One region of the Lysinibacillus sp. FSL K6-0075 genome, then DNA from elsewhere that is predicted to be linked to it. Evidence: riboswitches for the same ligand, from Rfam matches in the RefSeq annotation. Region 1 holds a riboswitch; each other region holds the start of a gene.
The links. A riboswitch is a leader RNA that binds a small molecule or an ion and turns the genes downstream of it on or off. The one in region 1 is predicted to bind cobalamin.

Region 1 (5,203 bases):
TTATCCGTAGGCAATCAGCGCCTTGTTGAAAAGCACCTGTTTGAGCGCGATCATCATGGCTTACTTACAGGCTTCCCTGTAACAGATGTTCATTTTACGCTTCTAACAGGTCGCGGGCATAATGAACATACATCGGGCGGCGATTTCCGAGAAGCTAGTTTCCGTGCGCTGCGCCAGGGACTAGAGCAAGCCCAAAATGTTCTACTTGAACCCTATTATCGTTTTAAAATGAAGGCTTCAAACGACTTTATCGGCCGCATGATGACTGACGTTCAGCAAGCAGCAGGCACATTCGATGACCCGATATTATCCGAAACAGATGTGGTGCTAACAGGTCGCGCGCCCGTTGCCACTTTAATGAGCTACAGCACAACCTTTGCTGCCTATACAAATGGAAAAGGCGCACTCACACTCCAATTTGATGGCTATGATATGTGCCATAATACAGAGGAAGTGATTGCACAGATTGGCTACGATAAAAATGCCGACCCTGAATATAGTTCCTCTAGTATTTTTTGTGCAAAGGGCAAAGGATATACGGTTCCGTGGCATGAAGCTCAGGCAGCCATGCATTGTTTATAGGGCAGGAGTCGGCCTGCTCGCTCGGAGGCGTTTTGCTTGCTTCCGCGGGTATTCTTCGCTCAAGCGCGAGTATTTCTTGCTTGAACGTGAATATATTTCGATCCTGCATTTAAATGAAAGCAAGCCCTCCATAAAACGGAGGGCTTGTTTTTATAGTGCACCGACAGCTTTCTTTGTTGGTTTGTCCATCAAATAAGCGGGTTCTACTATCACGTAGTCATGCTTGTTCGTAAAATCAATCAGTACCTTGCCTGGGTGACTTTTTAAAATTTGCAGATGATCAATTAATTGCAGTAAGAGCTCGTGCCCATTGCCGCGTGGATGCCAGTTGAAGTGATAATCATTTAACGCTTGCACCGCTTCAATAAACTGGGCATATTCCTGCTGCACGAATGCGATGAGTTTGTCATGGTGAGGTGCCAAATCGTGTAAATATGTTTCATAAAAGCGCATGACAATCGAGCATAATAAGTCATTGACACGAGCGGCACTTAAAACAGGCTTTGGCTCCAATGTTAGACGATCAAGGTTAGGCTTTGCGCGTGTTGAATCAATGCGCGTAATTAAGTGATACGCTTCCCCATTGACTTCATAGACAATCGGATTGGTCGGCATATACATCATAAAATGATTGGTCTTTGTTTTCAGCTCATCTGTTAATGCTGCCTTTGCCAATAGATGACCGTCCACATCCCCTTTTTGTATCCAAATAATTTCTTTATTATATAAGATTTGCTCAAAGAAGCGATCGTTGCGTATCAGCTTCGTTGCTAATAATTGATCGATCAGCGATTCGACCACCATTCTTGTTTTCGCTTTCTTGGCAACTTCTGTGCGTGGTTGCTTACAAATGTTCATATCTTCATAAGGCGTTTCCAGCGTTGTCGTTACATGAATATTCGTCATACGTGCATCCCCTTTGCGTACATATTTTCAAAACAAAAAGGACTCCCTACGTTTTGAGGAAATCCTTCGCTTTATCTTCTTTCATCACACAATGCCAAACAAACCCTAAGTATGTGTGAACGAGTCCGATTGTGAACCCTTTCATTTACTATGGGCGTTTGACGTACTGTGACGAACAGAGCATTCTGTTTTGTCAACATGCCACCTCCTATTCCTCGTAGGTTACTGGTGTGTACTCGTAACAGGCAGGTCTCCTGACTCATGGTCATCGCTTCCTTTCTCCTTCCCGTCCAAAGACAGTGGTTGCTGAAAAGTCGCTCACATTTACAGTTGCGGGACAGTGTCGGATTTGCACCGACTTCCCTTTTAAGCAAATTGCACGCAATTTACACCTATTACTACACGCTATTCAGTTGGTAAGGAAACGAGAATACCTCATTTTCCTATTAAAGTATTAAAATTAATTGTAAAGGAGTGCCATTTAGAAGTCAATTCTTGCTCGTTTAAAACACAATTTCATTCACCGAAATGGTCCTACACCTTTTGGAAACCAACAATCCTACTTTGTGGAATAGATGAATTGTGTTCAATGACAAATACCTTGGAAAAATGGTCGTAATAGGTTTTATCATGAGCTTTTGGAGATAAAATAATTAACTTTCGATTTAACTCTTTTGCATATAAATGAAATACTTTGTCCTTGCGTTCATCATCTAGTGCGCTATCAAATTCATCAAGTACGATATAGCTTGGGGCAATCGAGAGGTTTTGCAATAAAGCTAAGGCAAAGAGGAGCGAGCTTAACGATTCCTCCCCTCCTGAAACACCTTTACCTACTTTGCCATTTCGCGCTTTTAAGCTAACATCCTCCATAGTACCCTGATGACCGATTTTACGAGCTTTCACATAAAGCAAGTATTTAATACGCCCTGCCTTCTCTTCTATTCTTTCTTTTTCGATATGTCCCTCAAAATGAAAGATATCCATATACTTTTGGAACAACATATTAATCTTTGTTAAATACATATTAATGGTCGTTTCTAGTTTATCTTCTAAATCTGCTGCAAAACCCGCATTTTGCTCAAGAAGTATTTCAGCACTTGCTAATTCTGCATTTTTACGCTCAAAATCTTCTTTCATTTTTTCAAAATTTACTTCAGCATGAATATTGACCTTTTCTAGGCGTGCCGCTTCGAATGCTGCAGCTTTTTCTGCATTACCATGAATTAACCTTGCCTCAGACCATTTAATGGAGATGGATTCATCAACAACACATGCTTCGACAGGTAAAATATGCTCTAATTCCTGTAGTTTTATTACTAGACTTGCTTGGCTAGCCTCTAATTGTTCGATTTTTTCTTGCGCTCTCACCATTCGTAGTCGACAGTTTGTTAGATTACTATTTATTAATTCAAGCTCCGATTCATGATTTTGTTTTAGTAATTTTAGTTGACGTTTATCATTGGACAGCTCCTCCAATTGCTCTGTCCATTGCTGATGTTTTCTTTTGGAATCATAAATGGTTTTGCGTAATTCTTTTAACGTTTGTTCCATTTGCTGTAACTGGATTTGTTGCTCCGCCACTGCCCCTAGCTCCTCATAAATGCGACACTCCTTCTCTAGCAATTGCAGCTCTTGAAAATGTTCTGCCTGATGTTTTCTAGCTGTTTCCCGCTGTGCCTCCATTTCCACTTGCTCATCATAAATTGCTAACAATTGCTCTGTTAAAGCTTTCTGTTGACTTTCATAGGCATGCAGTTCGCTTTCCTTCAATAGCGTACTTTCAGCCTGTTGAATTTTGCGTAAGTCTCCATGCAATTGGTTAATTTGCTTGATATTATGATCATACTGAGCATTTAACTGTACTTGACGCTCTTGCAGGTTGTTTAAGTTACTCGCCTGGTCTTGTAAGGTTTGTTGAATAGCTGCATCACTTAGAATAAATTGCAGTTGTTCCTGTGCGCCTCTAGCACCACGTTCATCTATAAGCGTACCTGCCTCAATTCGAGGCGTTGAAGTGAAAAATTGCTCGATCCACCACAATGCTTTATTGGCATAGTTTTGTAGTTGCTCAGATAGTCCGCTACGCATTTGTAATCCTAAATGAGGGATATTGTCAATCATACGATTCGGTATGAGCTGCTTTAATGAAACATAATACAAATCATTCAGTGGCTTATAGCTCACCGCATTATAAAAAATAGCGTATTTAATCGCTTCAATACTTGACTCTAACTTTAAAGGCGCACTTGGTGTCAACGAAATTAAATCACGTAATGTATATGCCTCTATACCTTGTCTATGTAAGTCTTCTAGTCCTTGTTGTTGACGAGCAGATCTTACTTTATTTTGTTGTAGCTGCTGGATGATTTTCTGCTTCTCTTGGATGGTGGAAGATAACAACTGTTTTTCTTTTAAAAATTGATGTTGCTGGAGATTTGCAGCATCTAGTTGGCTTAAAATAAAACGGCTACTTTGATATAAATGGACGATTTTACGTGCTTCCACTAGATCTTTTTTCAGGTTTTCGAAATGTATCGTCACTCGTGCGCTTTCACTATTCAAAAGTCGTTCGTTATCTCTTAATTGTTGTTCTTTTGTTTTTAGTTGCTTATCTTGCTCTTCAACTTGTTTTAGTAGAAAGGCTGTTGCTTTTTGTTTTTCCCAGGTTGTTTGTTCATCGAAACGTAGTCGCTTTGCTTTATCGGAAATTGATTCTAGCTGTGCAGAAAGCTCACTATATCGCCCTAGTAGTGTTTTTTCCTGCTGTACTTCCTCATTTAATAATGTCTTTGACTCAATAATTTGTGCTTCAACCTGTTCGCACTCATTCACTACTTGAATTAAATGTTGACCTGTACGCTCCTTTTCGTGCAACAGTAATTTTTGCTTTGTCCCTATTTGTGCTTCCTCTTCCTGCAATTGCTGAAGAATAGCTTGTGTATCAGAGCATTCATTTGAATATTTTTGCAGTAGAACATTTGTATATGTATAATACAGACGACCGTTTTCCAGAATACGTTTTTTATTATTTAAAAAGGCGTTGAGATCATTTTCTGCAATGGTTAGATTATGTTCAGCTGTTTTTACAATGGACGATAAATGGATGATTTCTTGTTTAGCTTCTCTAATTCCTTCTAATGCCGCTTCCCATTCTTTTTGCATATCAGCAATATGAAACATATTACTAAATTGACGAAATCTTTCCTCAGGGTTCATGGCGGCAAATTGGTTCACCTCTTGCTGATACCAAATTAAATGATACAAATCTGGATCAATTTTATATTTAATTTGTAAATCTTCTTTGTAAGCTCCGAAATTCCGTCCTGCTATATTGCCAGAAGTATAAGATGTTATGTTCGTTAACGTATCTTCTGAATCTCCTGTTGTTATACGATACTCTTTTTGCAAGGCACCATTTTTCACAGCTTGTTGTACAATTAATTCAAATGCAATAAATGGCGGCGCATCAATGCGGGTCATGCCTTCATTTTTAAACACTAACGATAATTTCGCATACCATGCTTCATTTGCTTGTAAATTACTCGAGCGTAGCCCTTCAATATCTACTTTTGCAGAATATAATATAGCCCCTATGCAAAACGTTAATGTTGACTTTCCGACACCATTTGGACCTGTTATTAATACGTGTTCATCGGCTTCACCTAGTATCACCCTTGTTGGTGGATAGTCACGTACACCCTGTATTTTCAAC
Region 2 (5,203 bases), 660 kb from region 1:
ATGAACCTCTGTAGCTCCCTTTTTCACACAGTTTGTAATACCTTCTTCGATGTTAGGTGAAGCAAATTCAAGGAAACAAGTTTCCACTAAAAATTGTTCGTCAATACGCGGTGTCATTTGTTCGATAAATGTACGAACCTCATCATTTCCTGCTGCTAAACGGCTCCCATGGCCGACAAATAAAATAGCTTTCATCTCTTTACCCCTTACTAGTCGCCGCACGGAGCTGGCTCTACTTTTATTTTGGAAGACATATCTTGATACGTAAAATGCAGTATCTTTTTCACACGTTTAAAATATTTAAACAAGCGTTCATTTGGATGAGCATTTGCTTGGTATTCTTCAATAATATCTGTAATGAGTGGAATCAGCTGATCAGGCTCCAACCCTTCTACAACAGGCTGTGCTGCGTGAGCCGTACGACCAACTGGCTTCGCTCCAATAAAGACATCAAATTTACTTTTACGGTAGACGATGCCAATATCATCAAATACAGCTCGATAACAAGCCATACCACAGCCATTAAAGCCAATATTTAATGTTTTCGGTAAAGACATGCCACCAAGTTTTTCTTGTATTTCTTCGGCGTATGGTATCGAATCAGCCTTTTCACCATAGCAAAAATCACAAGCTTTTAGAGATAGCACATCACCAATCGGTGCTAATAAAAAGCCTACTTCCTGCAATTTCTCTGTGATCTGTTCAGGGGCAGTCGTTGGTATTTTTAAATGAATTTGATGATCTGGTGTATATTCCATCGTCCCCTCTTCCCCAACGACCTCTGCTAACGTCAGCATTTGCTGAGGAGTAAAAAACTTATTGGCCACACCTGGGCTCACTGCTAATTCAAAAATAGATTCTATTTTTTGCTGTACAAGCTTCGGTGTTACGTTGACTGCGTTTGTCCCTTTCACCATTGCGAGTGCCGCTGTAGCCATTTCAAGTGCTGTTTTTTTCGGCTTTGGCGTAGCGGCTATACTGGGTTTATTAAAGCGCCCTGCATTAGGATCAGCTGTAAAGTCATTTCTTGCTGTTCCTGTCTCTTGATTCATTGCCCAAGGTTCATTTTCTTCACGCAAACGTTGATGTGGACGTAATGGTTGTTTTTCTTCCCCAAGGGTATATTTACGTTGGTAACCGCGTGGCGTAATCATCTTATTGTCATAGAAAAATGTTGATGAATTCCCGATAATGACAGTTGTCAGCATACCAATATCATGTTCTAGCATTTCTGCTAGCGTTGTCATGGTCACTTCTTGACGTTCTCGATACGCACTTTTCACAAGCCCTACTGGTGTGTCTGGCGAACGATATTCTAAGAGAATTCGCTGAGCTTCGACAATTTGTCTTGTACGGCGACCACTTTTAGGATTGTATAATGCGATGACAAAATCTGCCATAGCAGCTGCCTCGACACGCTTTGCAATCAAATTCCAAGGTGTTAGATGGTCACTTAAACTGATTGTACAAGCATCATGCATAATGGGTGCACCAAGTATGCTCGCACATGAATTAATCGCAGAAATACCAGGAACAATTTCTACTTCAATTCCTGTTGCTTCTGTCCAACCTAGCTCGATTAACACCTCATACACTAATCCCGCCATGCCATAAACGCCTGCATCACCACTCGAAATCACCGAGACAATGCTCCCTGCCTCTGCTTGACGAACGGCTTCCTGTGCACGGGACACCTCTTCTGTCATGCCTGTGCTAACAATCGATTTCGCACTAACTAAATCTTGAATCAGCTCTACATAGGTTTTATAGCCTATAATCATATCACTTTGTTGTAAAGCTTCTACTGCACGTGTCGTAATATGCTTAAAATCTCCAGGTCCAAAGCCTACTACGAAAATTTTTCCTTTTTGCGCCATGTTGTTACCCCTCTTTCACCTTTTCGATCCCTTTAATGGCTGTTGTTTGAGCAGTACGCTGTAATGTACCTTCACGAAGTGTAAAGACATGTTCGTTGTATAAGGATTCATGATGTAAATCTTGTACTAGTGTCCTAGCATGCTCTGTTGATGGCACACGATACCAATTCCCTTGAGGGTAGGCGATTACCACACAGGCATCCTTGCATCGTCCATTACAGCGCGTTCTTGTCGTATGTATTTCTTGATCGAGTGCTTGTCGCTGTATTTCATCTCGAATGGCTAAGGTAATTTCCTCACCATCCTTATTCATGCAACTACTGCCATTGCAAATAAAGAGATGTGTTTTCATCCCCTCTAAATTCCATGTTGTCATCTTCTGTCTCCCCTCATTTGCTTTCTGGAAAAGAAAAACCTTTACTCTAAAACGAAGAGTAAAGGTTTTGTAGAAGCCAAATAAAAACGAATAGCATGAAATAAAGGTACTCGCTTCCGCTTCAACTTCTCCCTCCGAAAAGTTTGCATGCACAATCAAATAAGCAGGTTTCCTGACTTAAGCTTCATTTTACAGTCGCACCTTCCCAAGTTTGCACCAGTGGCTTTGCGATTTCATCAGCTATTACAGTAGCGGGGGCTGTATTGGATTTTCACCAATTTCCCTATTATCTCGAGCTATTCGAGCACTTATTGACGTTTTATATGAAATTTTTATTAGTATTTTAAATAGAAAACTGTCTTAATCATATCTTATTATTTTAAAATTTCAATATTTCTTTAAAAATTTATGACAAATTTATCAATTTTGAAGTGAACTGGGGTATAAAATTTATACAATATCCATCATTAGCACAATGAATATTATCAGAATATTCGCCGTTGACCTTTAATTAAAAAAATTTTATAAAAAGGTATAGCATATTTATGGAAAATCATGTTACACTTTGTCGTGAAATCTCACAATTGAATGTTTTTCGGTGTAAAATGCTTGGCATTTTGCTTAAAAGGGAAGCCGGTTTGAGTCCGGCGCGGTCCCGCCACTGTAATAGGGAGCTTTATAGAATATGTCACTGTCCAACGGATGGGAAGACCTATAAAGTATTGAACTAGAGCCAGGAGACCTGCCGAAAAATAGGTGATCGTTTCAGCCTACGAGGATAGGTGTGCGGCTTAGCAGATGAGAATGTTATTTGCTTTTTTAGCTATGCACTTTTCCACCAACGGAGAAGTGCTTTTTTATTTACGCACGCTACATTCTAAAAATCTATTAATTAGTTAGGAGGAAAGCTTTTTGAAATTTTCATGGTGGAAACTTAGTTATTTTTTATTGGCCTTTTTAATTGTGCCAAAACGTGCCTTTGCGATGCATATCATGGAAGGTTTTTTACCAATCGAATGGGCGATTTTTTGGTGGGTTATTTCTATTCCTTTTATCGTTCTAGGATTGCGTTCTATTCGCAAAACAATTGAAGAAAATCCTGAAACAAAGATGCTTTTAGGGCTTTCAGGAGCCTTTGCTTTTGTGCTATCTGCCTTAAAAATCCCTTCTGTTACAGGTAGCTGCTCTCACCCAACTGGTGTTGGACTTGGGACAGTTCTCTTTGGCCCTCTAGCCATGAGTGTAATTGGAACAATCGTTTTATTATTCCAATCTTTATTATTAGCACATGGAGGAATCACGACTTTAGGGGCGAACGCCTTTTCGATGGCTATTGTAGGTCCTTTTATTGCTTACTTTGTCTTTAAAGGAGCACAAAAAGTAGGTTTGTCATTTTCACTAGCCGTATTTTTCGCAGCTATGCTTGGTGATTTAGGTACATATGTTGTGACTTCTGTACAACTAGCACTAGCCTTCCCTTCAGAAGTTGGAGGCTTTATGGCATCCTTTACAAAGTTTGCAGGTATTTTTGCCTTAACTCAAATTCCTTTAGCGGTGAGTGAAGGGATTTTAACGGTCATTGTGATGAATTTCTTGAAAAAATACAATATTAGCGAATTAAAAACTTTACGTGTTTTCTCAACAAAGGAGGCACATTAACAGATGAAAAAAAATTTATTGTTATTAGCAATTGTTGTGTTGTTAGCCATCATTCCATTGTTCATACAAAAAGGTGCTGAATTTGGTGGTGCTGATGGAGAGGCAGAAGCAGCCATTGGTGAAATCAATGCGGAATATGAACCATGGTTCGAAAGCCTATGGGAGCCACCAAGCGGTGAAATCGAAAGCTTATTATTCGTGCTACAGGCAGCTATTGGAGCTGGCTTTATTGGCTACTTCATCGGCTATATGCGTGGCAAACATAAAGAAGGTTAACCATTATGTTACTCATTGATAAGTATGCCTATCTTAATAAGCTAGCGTCTGTTCATCCGCTAGAAAAAATGATATTTTCACTTGGACTACTTCTCATAACGCTCATCTTGAGAGATGAACGACTTTCACTCATTACATTTTTTGTAATGAGTGCTTTTATCATTTTAGGTGCAAAAATTCCGCTTACATACTATGCCAAGTTATTATTGCTACCTAGTTTTTTCTTATTCACAAGTCTCGTATCTATTTTACTTTCCATTACACCGTCAACCAATGCACTACCTGCCCATATTTGGTCTTATACATGGACGAATTGGACTGTTTTCATTGGGAACGCAAGTGTGCTATTAGCGCAGCAGCTGTTCTTTGTCGTTCTGGGCAGTATTAGTTGTTTATACTTTTTAATTCTAACCACTTCTGTACAAGGAATATGTTATGTGCTACGACAATGGCGACTCCCCTCTTTATTGGTTGAGCTCGTCGAACTAACCTATCGTTTTATTTTTATGTTTTTAGAAAGTATGCAAAATATTCATCTAGCCCAGCAAGCACGTCTCGGCTACCATTCACCGATGCAATGGCTACGCTCTGTCTCCATGCTCATTGTGGCATTATTTGTGGAAATGTTTCAACGTAGTCGGGAACTAAACAATGCCATGCAATCACGTGGTGGCGAGGCCGTCTACTGGCAAGAGATGGGCTCCTATAGCAAGAAAAATTGGCTAGGTATGGCAGCAATATTACTAGTCCTCATCGTATATGGAGGGTATTTCACATGACAGCATTTTATTTTGAACTCAACCAATTATCATATGCCTATGCAGATGGTACGAAAGCGTTGTCAGATATTACATTAGACATTCCAAAAGGGAAAAAAATCGCCATACTCGGGCATAATGGCGCAGGAAAATCGACTTTGTTTCAGCATCTTAATGGTATTTTGAAACCTACAGCTGGGACGATTTTATTCGAAGGCAACGGACTAGAATATAGTCGAAAAGCTTTAAAAGTTCTA
Region 3 (5,203 bases), 200 kb from region 1:
AAATAGGAGGGAAACGATAATGGTCGATACTTTTGCCAATGTAAGCAAGGAAGGTGCCATCACGATCATTCATTTAGATCATCCACCAGCAAATACTTTATCATCCGCATCGATTGAAAATCTTCGACTCATTCTCAAAGAGTTAGCTGTGGACGAACAAACGAATGCTATCATTATGACAGGCTCTGGACGATTTTTTGCCGCTGGTGCAGATATTAAGGAATTTGTTTCTGCCTTTGGGCAACAGGAAAAAGCATTGCAGATGGCTGAGAGAGGTCAAGCACTATGTGATGAAATTGAATCCATGAAAAAGCCTGTTATTGCTGCTATTAATGGTCCAGCTCTTGGAGGAGGATTAGAGTTAGCATTAGGCTGTCATTTCAGAATTGCATCAAATAATGCCATTGTTGGTTTACCAGAATTAAAGCTTGGCTTATTGCCGACATTCGGGGGGACTCAACGATTGAGCAGAATCACGGGGCAAGCAAAGGCACTACAATTGATTTTAACAAGTAAACAACTAAGTGCCGACGAAGCACTACGATTAGGCATTATTCAACTGGTGACAGAACCAGAGGAGCTTCTGTCAACTGCAAAAGCGATTGCGCAGTCCTTTGTTGAGGGTAAAAGTATGACAAGTGTGTCCCGTACAATTGAATGTGTCATACAGGGCGGCAAAGATCATCTCCAAAATGGGCTAGAACTTGAACGAACACGTTTTGCAGAGTTGTTTTTAACAGAGGATGCTAAAGAAGGGGTTCAGGCATTTATTGAAAAAAGACAGCCAGACTTTAAACATTCTTAAAGGAGGGAATCGATATGACGAACGAAGTACTATTTTCTGTCAGTGACGGCGGCGCAGCAACCATTACACTGAATCGTCCTAAAGCCTTAAATTCACTTTCTACTGAAATGCTAAAGCCCATCGGAGAGAAACTGAAAGAATGGCGAGCAAATGACCAAATTCAGCTAATCATCCTAAAAGGAGCTGGTGAGAAGGGATTTTGCGCAGGTGGTGACATTAAAACACTTTATAAAGCTCGCTCCAGTCAGGAAGCTTTCAAAAATGCTGAAATCTTTTTTGAAGAAGAATATCAAGTAGATATGGCGATCTACCACTACCCTAAACCCATTATTGCCTGCCTTGATGGCATTGTCATGGGAGGTGGGGTCGGATTAACCTATGGGGCAAGCCACCGAATCGTCACTGAACGAACGAAATGGGCTATGCCAGAAATGAATATTGGCTTCTTTCCGGATGTTGGAGCTGGCTATTTCTTAAATCAAGCACCAGGCTATGTAGGATACTACTTAGCCTTAACTGCATCGGTCATCCGAGCTGCGGATGTTCTCTTTGCCAATGGCGCAGATTGCTACATGACAAGCGATCAGTTAGACACTTTCCTAGCGCGCATTGAACAATTAGACTGGCATACATTGGAGACCAGCACAGCTCTAGGCCAATTAATGGAGGACTATTCAAGTACACCTTTAACAAACAGTGATCTTGCTCACCTCCAACATAAGATCGATCAGCATTTTTCAAAATATACTGTGGAAGAGATAGTTGAATCCTTAGACAATGATCCAAGTAAATTTGCGCAAGAAACAAAGCAGTTCCTTCTATCTAAATCTCCATCATCGTTAAAGATTACGTTAAAGCAACTGATAGATGCTCAAGATAAGACATTAGAGGAATGCTTTGCGACAGATTTAATCTTGGCTAAAAACTTTTTAAGACATGAGGATTTCTTTGAAGGTGTACGCTCTGTTGTCATTGATAAGGACCGAAATCCACAATATACCTATCAAACATTCAATGAATTTACAGATAAAGACCTAGAAAATTTCTTTCAAGATCGTAATGCGACAGTAAAAAAGTAAAAACAAGTGGATTTTCTATTGATAAACGTTGAAACCATCTACTATTTAAAAGGTAGATGGTTTCTTGTTTGTAGTGATATGCGAAGTAAGTTAGCAAAGAGATTGATATGTTATACTATAAAAAACGGAATAACAGGATAAAGGTACAAATTCATAATGAGTTTGTTTAAAAGGGAAGTTCGGTGAAAATCCGGCGCTGTCCCGCAACTGTAATTCGGAGTACATTTTCAAAGCCACTGTTATGTCATGTAATGGGAAGGGAAAATGTGTGATGATCATAAGCCAGGAGACCTGCCTTTGTCTAGTACAGCCAAAAAACCTACGAGGATAGGGGGTGTTGAGTGTGACGAATTACCTTCATCATACTCATAGTGCGACAACCAAGAAAAGGGTCTCTATTCAGTATAGACGACTTATTTTATATTGGTTGAAGAACTATGTAGTATTTAAGTCATAGCTAGCATCTTACCTAAGGGGAAAGATGTTTTTTTTATGAACGAATAGGAGTGAACAAGATGACATCACATTCAATTTTATTTTATGAAAATCAATTAAAGCAGCAAATAATGAACAACCTTTCTAGTGAGCACATGATTTCCCTACAAGTTTATATCAAAATATTAATACAAGAAAATCCTGATGATTACAAAAATATTAATTATGCCTATCTAAATATAAAACGTGAGTTAGTCGGGGCAATAGAATGCTGATAGATGAAAAAATTTTAGAAGATAGCATTGATATTGATCAAGATACTCTATTTAGAAATTTGGATCATTTTGAGCTAGAGAGATGCTTTGTATTAGAATATTTAGAGATACTGTTAAAATGGAATAAACAAACACACGCTATTTCTGAAGAAAAACTTCAAAAGCTTTGGATGAAACTGATAAGAAAATATAAATTTTCTCTTGATGAATGGGAAAGAAATGCTGGAAATACGAATATTCACTCGTATCTTGTGAAAGAACAAGGGCATGGTCTACAAAAATTAATTCGTTTTTACAGGGACCGTCATGGAGTGAAATGGTTAGAAAATGCCTTTGATTATGGCATGACATTGCTAATGAAAGGTGGGGAAATGCCAGCATTAGAAATGTTTTTCCTCACAAATTTAATATGTTACAAGTGGCAACTAGACTACTTAGAGGATAAAGAAGTGCAATATTACTTTTCTCATTCAGTAAATGGGAAAGTGAAAGAGGTCTATGATCGTTTTAGGGCTTACGATAGAGAACAGAATCTATTAACTGCAACTAAATTATATAAGCTTTTATCCAAATATAATCCTCAATTTCATACAAATTCTGCAGCAACGCCGGAATTTTATAAGGAATTGGCCCTGTTTATTGAAAAGCACTAATAGATGTTCCTAGTGTCAAACAGTCTATTTTTCTTCAGAATATAGACTGTTTCCATAGCTATTCAAGATTATTTTAGGCATTCTATAAATGAATAGATTTACTGTAGATAGATTTTAATAGAAAATCTCGTACATCGTTTAAAATATATATTTTGTTTAGGTATAAGTAATTAGTGATAATCTATTTCGAACTACATAATAAAAAATACTGAATAATCCAAAAATAAAGAAGTTTAGAATCTAGATTTACTTTTCATTTGAAGGATGGTAAACTTAAAACTATTGAACAACAACAATATATTGTGTTCGTTTTACTAAGGTACTACTATATGTAGTTTAAAAGGGAAGTTCGGTACAATTCCGACGCTGTCCCCGCAACTGTTAAGCTGACGATGATAGCATCCACTGTGCATGCGCATGGGAAGGAAATCAGAGAATGAAGCAAAGCCAGGAGACCTGCCTTTCTAAAACAAATTAATCATTTCTTCGGGGATTAAGAGATGGGAACGTCGGTATTTTTAGTATGTTAACGTTTCCATTTTAGCTATCTCTCTTAAAGAGATAGCCTTTTTATTTTATGAAAAGAGGGATTTCTATGAAACTTTATACGAAAACAATTTGTCCAAAATGCCTGTGGGTAAAATCTGAATTACAACGTGCAGGACTTGAAGCAGAAATTGTTAACATTGATCACGATGAACAAGCTAAGCAAACCATTATAGATGCAGGTTTTTTAAGTGTGCCTGTTTTAGAAATGAATGAAACCTTTATAGGAGATGTTCAGGAAATTGTTTCTCAAATTGAGTTGATTACCCTATGATCGTTTATGCAAGTCGTACAGGCAATGTCCGAAATGTTGTATCCAAATTAAAGGCAGAAGCTATCGAGCTCTCTGAAGAATTGCGACTGAATAAGCCGTATCTTTTAATTACCTACACAGATGGTTTAGGTGACATTCCAGCGAAGGTGCAACGCTTTTTAGAAAAAAACAGAGATTTTTGTAAAGGAGTAGTTGCCAGTGGCAATAGTAACTTTGGCCATCATGTATTTGGCGCTGCTGGTGAGAAAATTGCTACTACCTATCATGTACCCTTAGTAAGGAAATTAGATTTACGAGGCAATCAAACAGATTATGAAGCAATACAAACGTTTTATGAAACGAGGGTAATGAGATGAAAACCTATTTAAAGCTTAATAATGACGTACTGAATCGTTATAGTACAACTGGATTACTTGAGTTAGAAAAAGATCGTGAAGCTACGCGCCGCTACTTTTTAGAGTATGTCAACGTACGTTTGCGTTATTTTATAGATATTGAGGAAAAAATCCGCTATTTAGTTGATGAGGGCTACTATGAGAAAGCATTTATCGACATGTACGAAATGGAATTTATTAAGAAGTTGTATAAAAAAGCCTATGATTATAATTTCCGATTCCCATCCTTTATGAGCGCCAGCAAGTTTTATGATAGCTATGCTATGAAAAGTCGTGACGGCGAAGAGATTTTAGAAAAATATGAGGATCGTATTGTTATTATTGCTTTGTATTTGGCTCAAGGCAACACAGCTTTAGCAGAACGTTCTGTCGAAGCGATGATGGAAGCCTATCAACCTGCCACACCAACTGCATTGAATAGTGGCAAGAAAGCACGTGGTGAATTAGTAAGCTGCTTTAAATTATCAATGGATGACTCCATGAATAGTATTGCCGAAAACATTGGCTATTGTTTAGAGCTATCACGCCTTGGTGGTGGGGTTGGGGTCAACTTAACAGATTTACGCCCTTTAGGGGATCCAATTAAAGAGATACTGAATCGTGCAAGTGGTGTCATCCCAGTTGCGAAACTGTTAGAAAATTCTTTCAGTTATTCGAATCAGCTAGGGCAACGAAATGGCTCTGGTGTTGTTTATTTAAATATTTTCCATGCAGATATAGAAAATTTCATTTCATCTAAAA
Region 4 (5,203 bases), 2.0 Mb from region 1:
AATCCATCTGAGCCAATACCTGTATGAACATTGGCCATTTTCTGAGCCAATTCAAAAAAGATATCTTCCTTGTAATCATATTGAAAAAGATCAAGATAGATATAGCTGTTGCCAATACCATGCATTTTCGTAAAGGCTATTTGCATACAGTCACTCCCTATAAAGGATGTTATATGTATTTAAATAGAAGATCTTGCTTTCCTAAACTTGGCTGACCTTCTTCGCAAATTGGTCAGGGACATATGTGAGATAAGGCTTACCTGTCAGTGAGTGTGTTTGAATATCGGCAAAGACACCAAATACATCTTGCAACAATGCTGGCGTCAGCACTTCCTCTGGTGTACCATGACAAACGATCCGCCCTTGCTGTAAAACGTAAATTTGATCGCAGTACATAGCAGCGATATTCAAGTCATGCAAAGCTGCCACTACGGTTAAATGTAAGGTCTGAATTAAATCCATGAGTTGAAGTTGATGTTGAATATCTAAATGATTCGTCGGCTCATCTAATATTAGTACCTGTGCTTGTTGAGCGAGTGCTCGTGCAACCATTACGCGCTTTTTCTCGCCTCCTGAAAGAGAGCTAAAGCTTCGTTTCTCTAAATGAGATATACCCGTTTGTCTAAGAGCATCTTTAACAATTTGGAAATCTTGCTCTTGATCAAGCTCTAATAGCTTTTTATGTGGCGTTCTCCCCATACTGACTAAATCATGCACAGTGAAATCAAATAAAACGGGTGTTTCTTGGCTAACAACGGCCAAATTTTTTGCAATTGCTTTACTTGTTTGCTTTAAAATATCCTGCTCATTTAATAATACCGTACCGCTTTCGGGTTTTAGGAGACGATACATATTTTTTAACAATGTTGATTTTCCGCTTCCATTAGGGCCAATTAATCCAACAAATTGCTTTTCTTTTATTTGAATACTTACATCATGTAGTATACGCTGATCGTAAATGGAGAATGATACTTGTTTCGCTTCTAATGTCATGGAAATTAATCTCCTTCACCGAAAGAATAGTTGTTACGACGGAGTAGCCAAATGAAAAATGGTCCTCCACAAAAAGCTGTAATAATACCAATTGGCATTTCCTGAGGAGCGATGATGATTCGAGCAAAGGCATCTGCCCACACTAAGAATATTCCACCTATTAAAGCACTAATAGGTATTACATATTTATAGTTTGAGCCCACAATTAATCGCACAATATGGGGAATAATTAATCCCACAAATCCAATAGAACCACTAACTGCGACAAGCACACCTGTTAACAGAGAAACGAGTAATATTAGCTGGATACGAAATTGCTGAAGATTCACGCCTAATGTCACTGCCGCCTCTTCCCCCAGTAATAATAAATTTAAATTGCGATAGTGTAGCCACAGTAGCCCAAATACAACGAAGAATACGAAAGCTGGAATCACAATATTATTCCATTTAGCTCCAGCTAAACTACCTAGCATCCAAAACATAACAGCCTTTAAAGCCCCTTCTTGCTTTGACATCATTAAAATAAAGTTAGAGATAGCCGTTAAGATAAAGGACACAGCCATACCTGCCAATAGCAAGCGGAAAATAGAGACACGTCCACCAACACGTGATAAGAAAAAAACAAGTGCAATGGCAAGTAATGACCCAAGAAATGCGGATACTGACAGAGCGTAAATCCCTAAAAATGAAAAGGCCCCTAAAATAATTACAGAAGTAGCTCCGACAGCTGCCCCTGAAGAAATTCCTAGAATATACGGGTCAGCAATGGAATTTCGTACAAGCGCCTGAATCGCTGCCCCCGCAATGGCTAACCCCGCTCCAACAATAGCAGCTAGCAAAACACGAGGTGCTCTTATTTGCCAAATGATGATTTCCTGTGAGCGACTCCAATCTTGTTCGATAGCATTTTGTATAAAAGGAATTTTAGAAAGAATAACTTTCCATACATATAATGGTGTAACTGAAACAGAGCCAACCATTACAGCAAATGTCATTGAAACAATTAATACCATGAAAAGTACAAAGGAAAATAACATAAATTTTTTATTCATCTGTTTTAAACTCCTACTGAATATTGATGAATGAAGCAATAAAAAAAGGTATTCCATGCGAAAATACACATAGAAATACCCTAGATTAAACAAAGTCAGAAAATATCCAGCTATTGTCCGTAATTGCTTGCATCCTCGTGGGCATTACAGGTATTACTAACTGGCAGGTCTCCTGGCTTCGATTCAACATCCTATAATTGCCTTCCCATTCTTACACAGTGGCAAATAATATTATAGGATTCCTCGTTACAGTTGCGGGACAGCATCGGACTTCCACCGACTTCCCTTTTAAGTGACATTCAAAAATATCACACCAATAGTATTTGAAGTTATAAAATTGTGACGATTCTATCATACATTTTTATAGATAGTTAGTCTACATAGAAATGCATCTAGCATTTGAGTTAACTAATTTTAATAATAAGGTTGACACAGATACTTTCGTTTTTTACACTAGCTGTAATAACTTTTAAAACGAGGTGAAATCATGGCAACTGTTACACAACATAGTCATCATAAATTAAGAACTGTCGACATTACCTATATTGGATTATTTTCAACGCTAATGATGGTGGGTGCTAATATCACTTCCTTTGCACCCTTTATGGTAGTTGGTGGTGTACCCATTACGCTTCAAACCTTTTTTGCGATTTTAGCAGGGCTTATTCTTGGTAGTAGAAAAGGTGCGCTCGCCTGTACAATTTATATGTGTGTGGGTTTGGCAGGAGCACCTGTCTTTGCTCGCTTTGGTGGTGGAATTGGTCAAATTTTAAGTCCTACCTTTGGGTTTATTATTACATTTATTTTAGCGGCATTTGTTGCAGGGTGGATCGTGGAACGAAGCGGGACAAAGAAAAGCTTTATCGTAGCTGCTTTAGTAGCAACGGCTATAAATTATTTGATAGGAACAAATTGGATGTTTTTTGCATACAAGCTTTGGGCGAGTGCGCCAGAGAATTTTTCTTATAAGCTAGCTTGGCTTTGGATGATGCCTCCACTACCAAAAGATATTATTTTAGCCATTTTTGCTGGTATCTTCGCGTATAGATTACAAAAAACATTGAAAATCATGCCCATTCAATAACATATCTCTTCACTTCTTTCGTGTCAGACTAGAGGAAAATTTATTCATAGGTCATGTCCATCATTTCTGCACATTTATTTGCTACAGTAAGGGCAAATAGTGAGGAGGATATCACATGACATTCAATAGAAGATGGTCAATCGGACTATTATCAGTAGTCGCTCTAATTAGTTTATCGGCTTGTACAGAGGATCAAACAAAGCCTGCATCCACTTCTGTGGATACTTCTGAAGAAATCGATCATTCTGCGATGAACCATTCAAGTTCTGGCGAAATACCGGCAACCTTAAAAAAAGCTGAAAACCCGAAATTTCCTGTGGGGAGTACAGCCATTATTACAGATGGACATATGGACGGTATGAAAGGAGCCGAAGCAACAATAGTAGGTGCCTATAATACGACTGCCTATGTTATTTCCTATGAGCCCACATCTGGTGGAAAGCGTATAGAAAAGCATAAGTGGGTGATTCATGAAGAATTGATTGACCCACAAGAAGCACCACTGGCTCCTGGAACAGAAGTAAAAACGGATGCAGCACATATGGAAGGTATGGAAAGTGCGACTGTCCTTATTGATGAGGCTGTGCAAACAACTGTATATATGGTTGATTATACTTCCACTACAAGTGGTGAAGCTGTAAAAAATCATAAATGGGTAACAGAAGAAGAGCTTAGCCCAAAATAATAGAAATAACCTCTACCTTCAATTCTGGTAGAGGTTATTTTTAGCTCTTATGCTCCATTGGCTTTCTATTTGCAGACTTATGCCATTTATAGCCGATGCCCCAAACAGTTTGCAAGTAATCATCTGCAGGGAAACCACTTTTTCTTAATTTTTCTCTTAAATTACGCACATGTGAATCAATGGTACGATCTTCAATCGTCACATTATATCCCCAAACTGTATGGATAAGGTGTTCTCTAGAAAATGCTCTATTTTGATGATCTAAAAATAGGGCAAGCATGGCAAATTCCTTTGGTGTTAATGGAATTGCCTTATGTTGAAAATATACTTCAAAGGACTCTCTATCTAAACAAAGCCCTTCAAAGTTAATTACTTTTTCTTCTGATTTCGATCTTCTTAATACAGCATGTATTCGTGCTAATAACTCTTCCTCATCAAAAGGCTTTAATATGTAGTCATCAGCACCAAGGTTTAAGCCTTTTACAATATCAGCATGTTCTCCTTTTGCAGTAAGCATAATGATCGGGACATCCCAAAATTTCCTAATTTCCTGACAAACCTGCCATCCATCCATCTCTGGCATCATAATATCCAAAAGAACTAAATCCACATGCTCTTCTTCTAAAAAATCCAATGCCTCTTGAATGGAAGACATGGCTCTACAAAGAAATAGTGGTTCTAAATAAAGGGTTAATAACTCTAACATTCTTGGCTCATCATCAATGCATAAAATTGTTTTCATTCATTTCTACTCCTTTAAATGATAATTCAAAAGTAGTCCCTTTATTTATTTCACTACTAACCTTTATTTCTCCACCATGCGCTTGTACAAGTTCCTTGACAATAGCAAGCCCTAGTCCAGAACCACCTAAAGCACGACTACGGGATTTTTCCACACGATAAAACCGATCAAAAATATATGGTAAATCCTTCTTTGGTATTCCTTTACCTGTATCTTCAACAATGATGCTTAAAACTTCATTGTGTTTTTTTACAGTGACGGTAGTCGTATCTCCTGGCACACAATAGATTAATGCGTTATTTAATAGATTAATCAGGATTTGCTCCAGTCTTGCTTCATCGGCACATAGTGTTAAGCCATTATCACAACGTACAACAAAATAGATACCTTTATCTTGAAAAGCAGGGCTTAATTTTTCTTCAATGCTTGTAAAAAACGAATCTAAATGTAAGTAATGTTTTTCAATTACAAATGAGTTTTCATCCATTTTTGCTAAATCAAATAAGTCTTTGATTAACCGAGAAAGTCTATTGGTTTCTTCTATTATAATAGTTAAATACTTTTGACGATCCTGCTCTGTTAAATCCCGTTTCGCAAGAATGTCTGTATAGCCTTTAATAAAGGTTAGCGGTGTGCGAAGCTCATGT

Region 2: it holds a riboswitch for cobalamin, as region 1 does, so the genes downstream of both, MHB65_RS14800 ((2Fe-2S) ferredoxin domain-containing protein) here and MHB65_RS11485 (hypothetical protein) in region 1, are expected to answer to the same signal.
Region 3: it holds a riboswitch for cobalamin, as region 1 does, so the genes downstream of both, MHB65_RS12475 (glutaredoxin) here and MHB65_RS11485 (hypothetical protein) in region 1, are expected to answer to the same signal.
Region 4: it holds a riboswitch for cobalamin, as region 1 does, so the genes downstream of both, MHB65_RS21855 (iron chelate uptake ABC transporter family permease subunit) here and MHB65_RS11485 (hypothetical protein) in region 1, are expected to answer to the same signal.

The regions. Positions count from the first base shown of each region.
Region 1 is NZ_CP151947.1:2,341,025-2,346,227, reverse strand. It holds gene MHB65_RS11490 (translation factor GTPase family protein) at 1-582, shown strand, start outside; gene MHB65_RS11485 (hypothetical protein) at 733-1,488, opposite strand; cobalamin riboswitch at 1,715-1,899, opposite strand; gene MHB65_RS11480 (AAA family ATPase) at 2,023-5,203, opposite strand, start outside.
Region 2 is NZ_CP151947.1:3,002,191-3,007,393, forward strand. It holds gene MHB65_RS14790 (sirohydrochlorin chelatase) at 1-195, opposite strand, end outside; gene cobJ (precorrin-3B C(17)-methyltransferase) at 210-1,877, opposite strand; gene MHB65_RS14800 ((2Fe-2S) ferredoxin domain-containing protein) at 1,882-2,253, opposite strand; cobalamin riboswitch at 2,398-2,580, opposite strand; cobalamin riboswitch at 2,833-3,018, shown strand; gene MHB65_RS14805 (energy-coupling factor ABC transporter permease) at 3,166-3,912, shown strand; gene MHB65_RS14810 (energy-coupling factor ABC transporter substrate-binding protein) at 3,916-4,188, shown strand; gene cbiQ (cobalt ECF transporter T component CbiQ) at 4,194-4,967, shown strand; gene MHB65_RS14820 (ATP-binding cassette domain-containing protein) at 4,964-5,203, shown strand, end outside.
Region 3 is NZ_CP151947.1:2,542,514-2,547,716, forward strand. It holds gene MHB65_RS12455 (enoyl-CoA hydratase-related protein) at 20-805, shown strand; gene MHB65_RS12460 (enoyl-CoA hydratase/isomerase family protein) at 820-1,884, shown strand; cobalamin riboswitch at 2,009-2,198, shown strand; gene MHB65_RS12465 (hypothetical protein) at 2,400-2,594, shown strand; gene MHB65_RS12470 (hypothetical protein) at 2,588-3,247, shown strand; cobalamin riboswitch at 3,548-3,726, shown strand; gene MHB65_RS12475 (glutaredoxin) at 3,843-4,067, shown strand; gene nrdI (class Ib ribonucleoside-diphosphate reductase assembly flavoprotein NrdI) at 4,064-4,423, shown strand; gene nrdE (class 1b ribonucleoside-diphosphate reductase subunit alpha) at 4,420-5,203, shown strand, end outside.
Region 4 is NZ_CP151947.1:4,379,055-4,384,257, forward strand. It holds gene dapF (diaminopimelate epimerase) at 1-146, opposite strand, end outside; gene MHB65_RS21850 (heme ABC transporter ATP-binding protein) at 202-993, opposite strand; gene MHB65_RS21855 (iron chelate uptake ABC transporter family permease subunit) at 999-2,045, opposite strand; cobalamin riboswitch at 2,190-2,378, opposite strand; gene MHB65_RS21860 (biotin transporter BioY) at 2,533-3,129, shown strand; gene MHB65_RS21865 (YdhK family protein) at 3,245-3,814, shown strand; gene MHB65_RS21870 (response regulator transcription factor) at 3,855-4,556, opposite strand; gene MHB65_RS21875 (ATP-binding protein) at 4,534-5,203, opposite strand, start outside.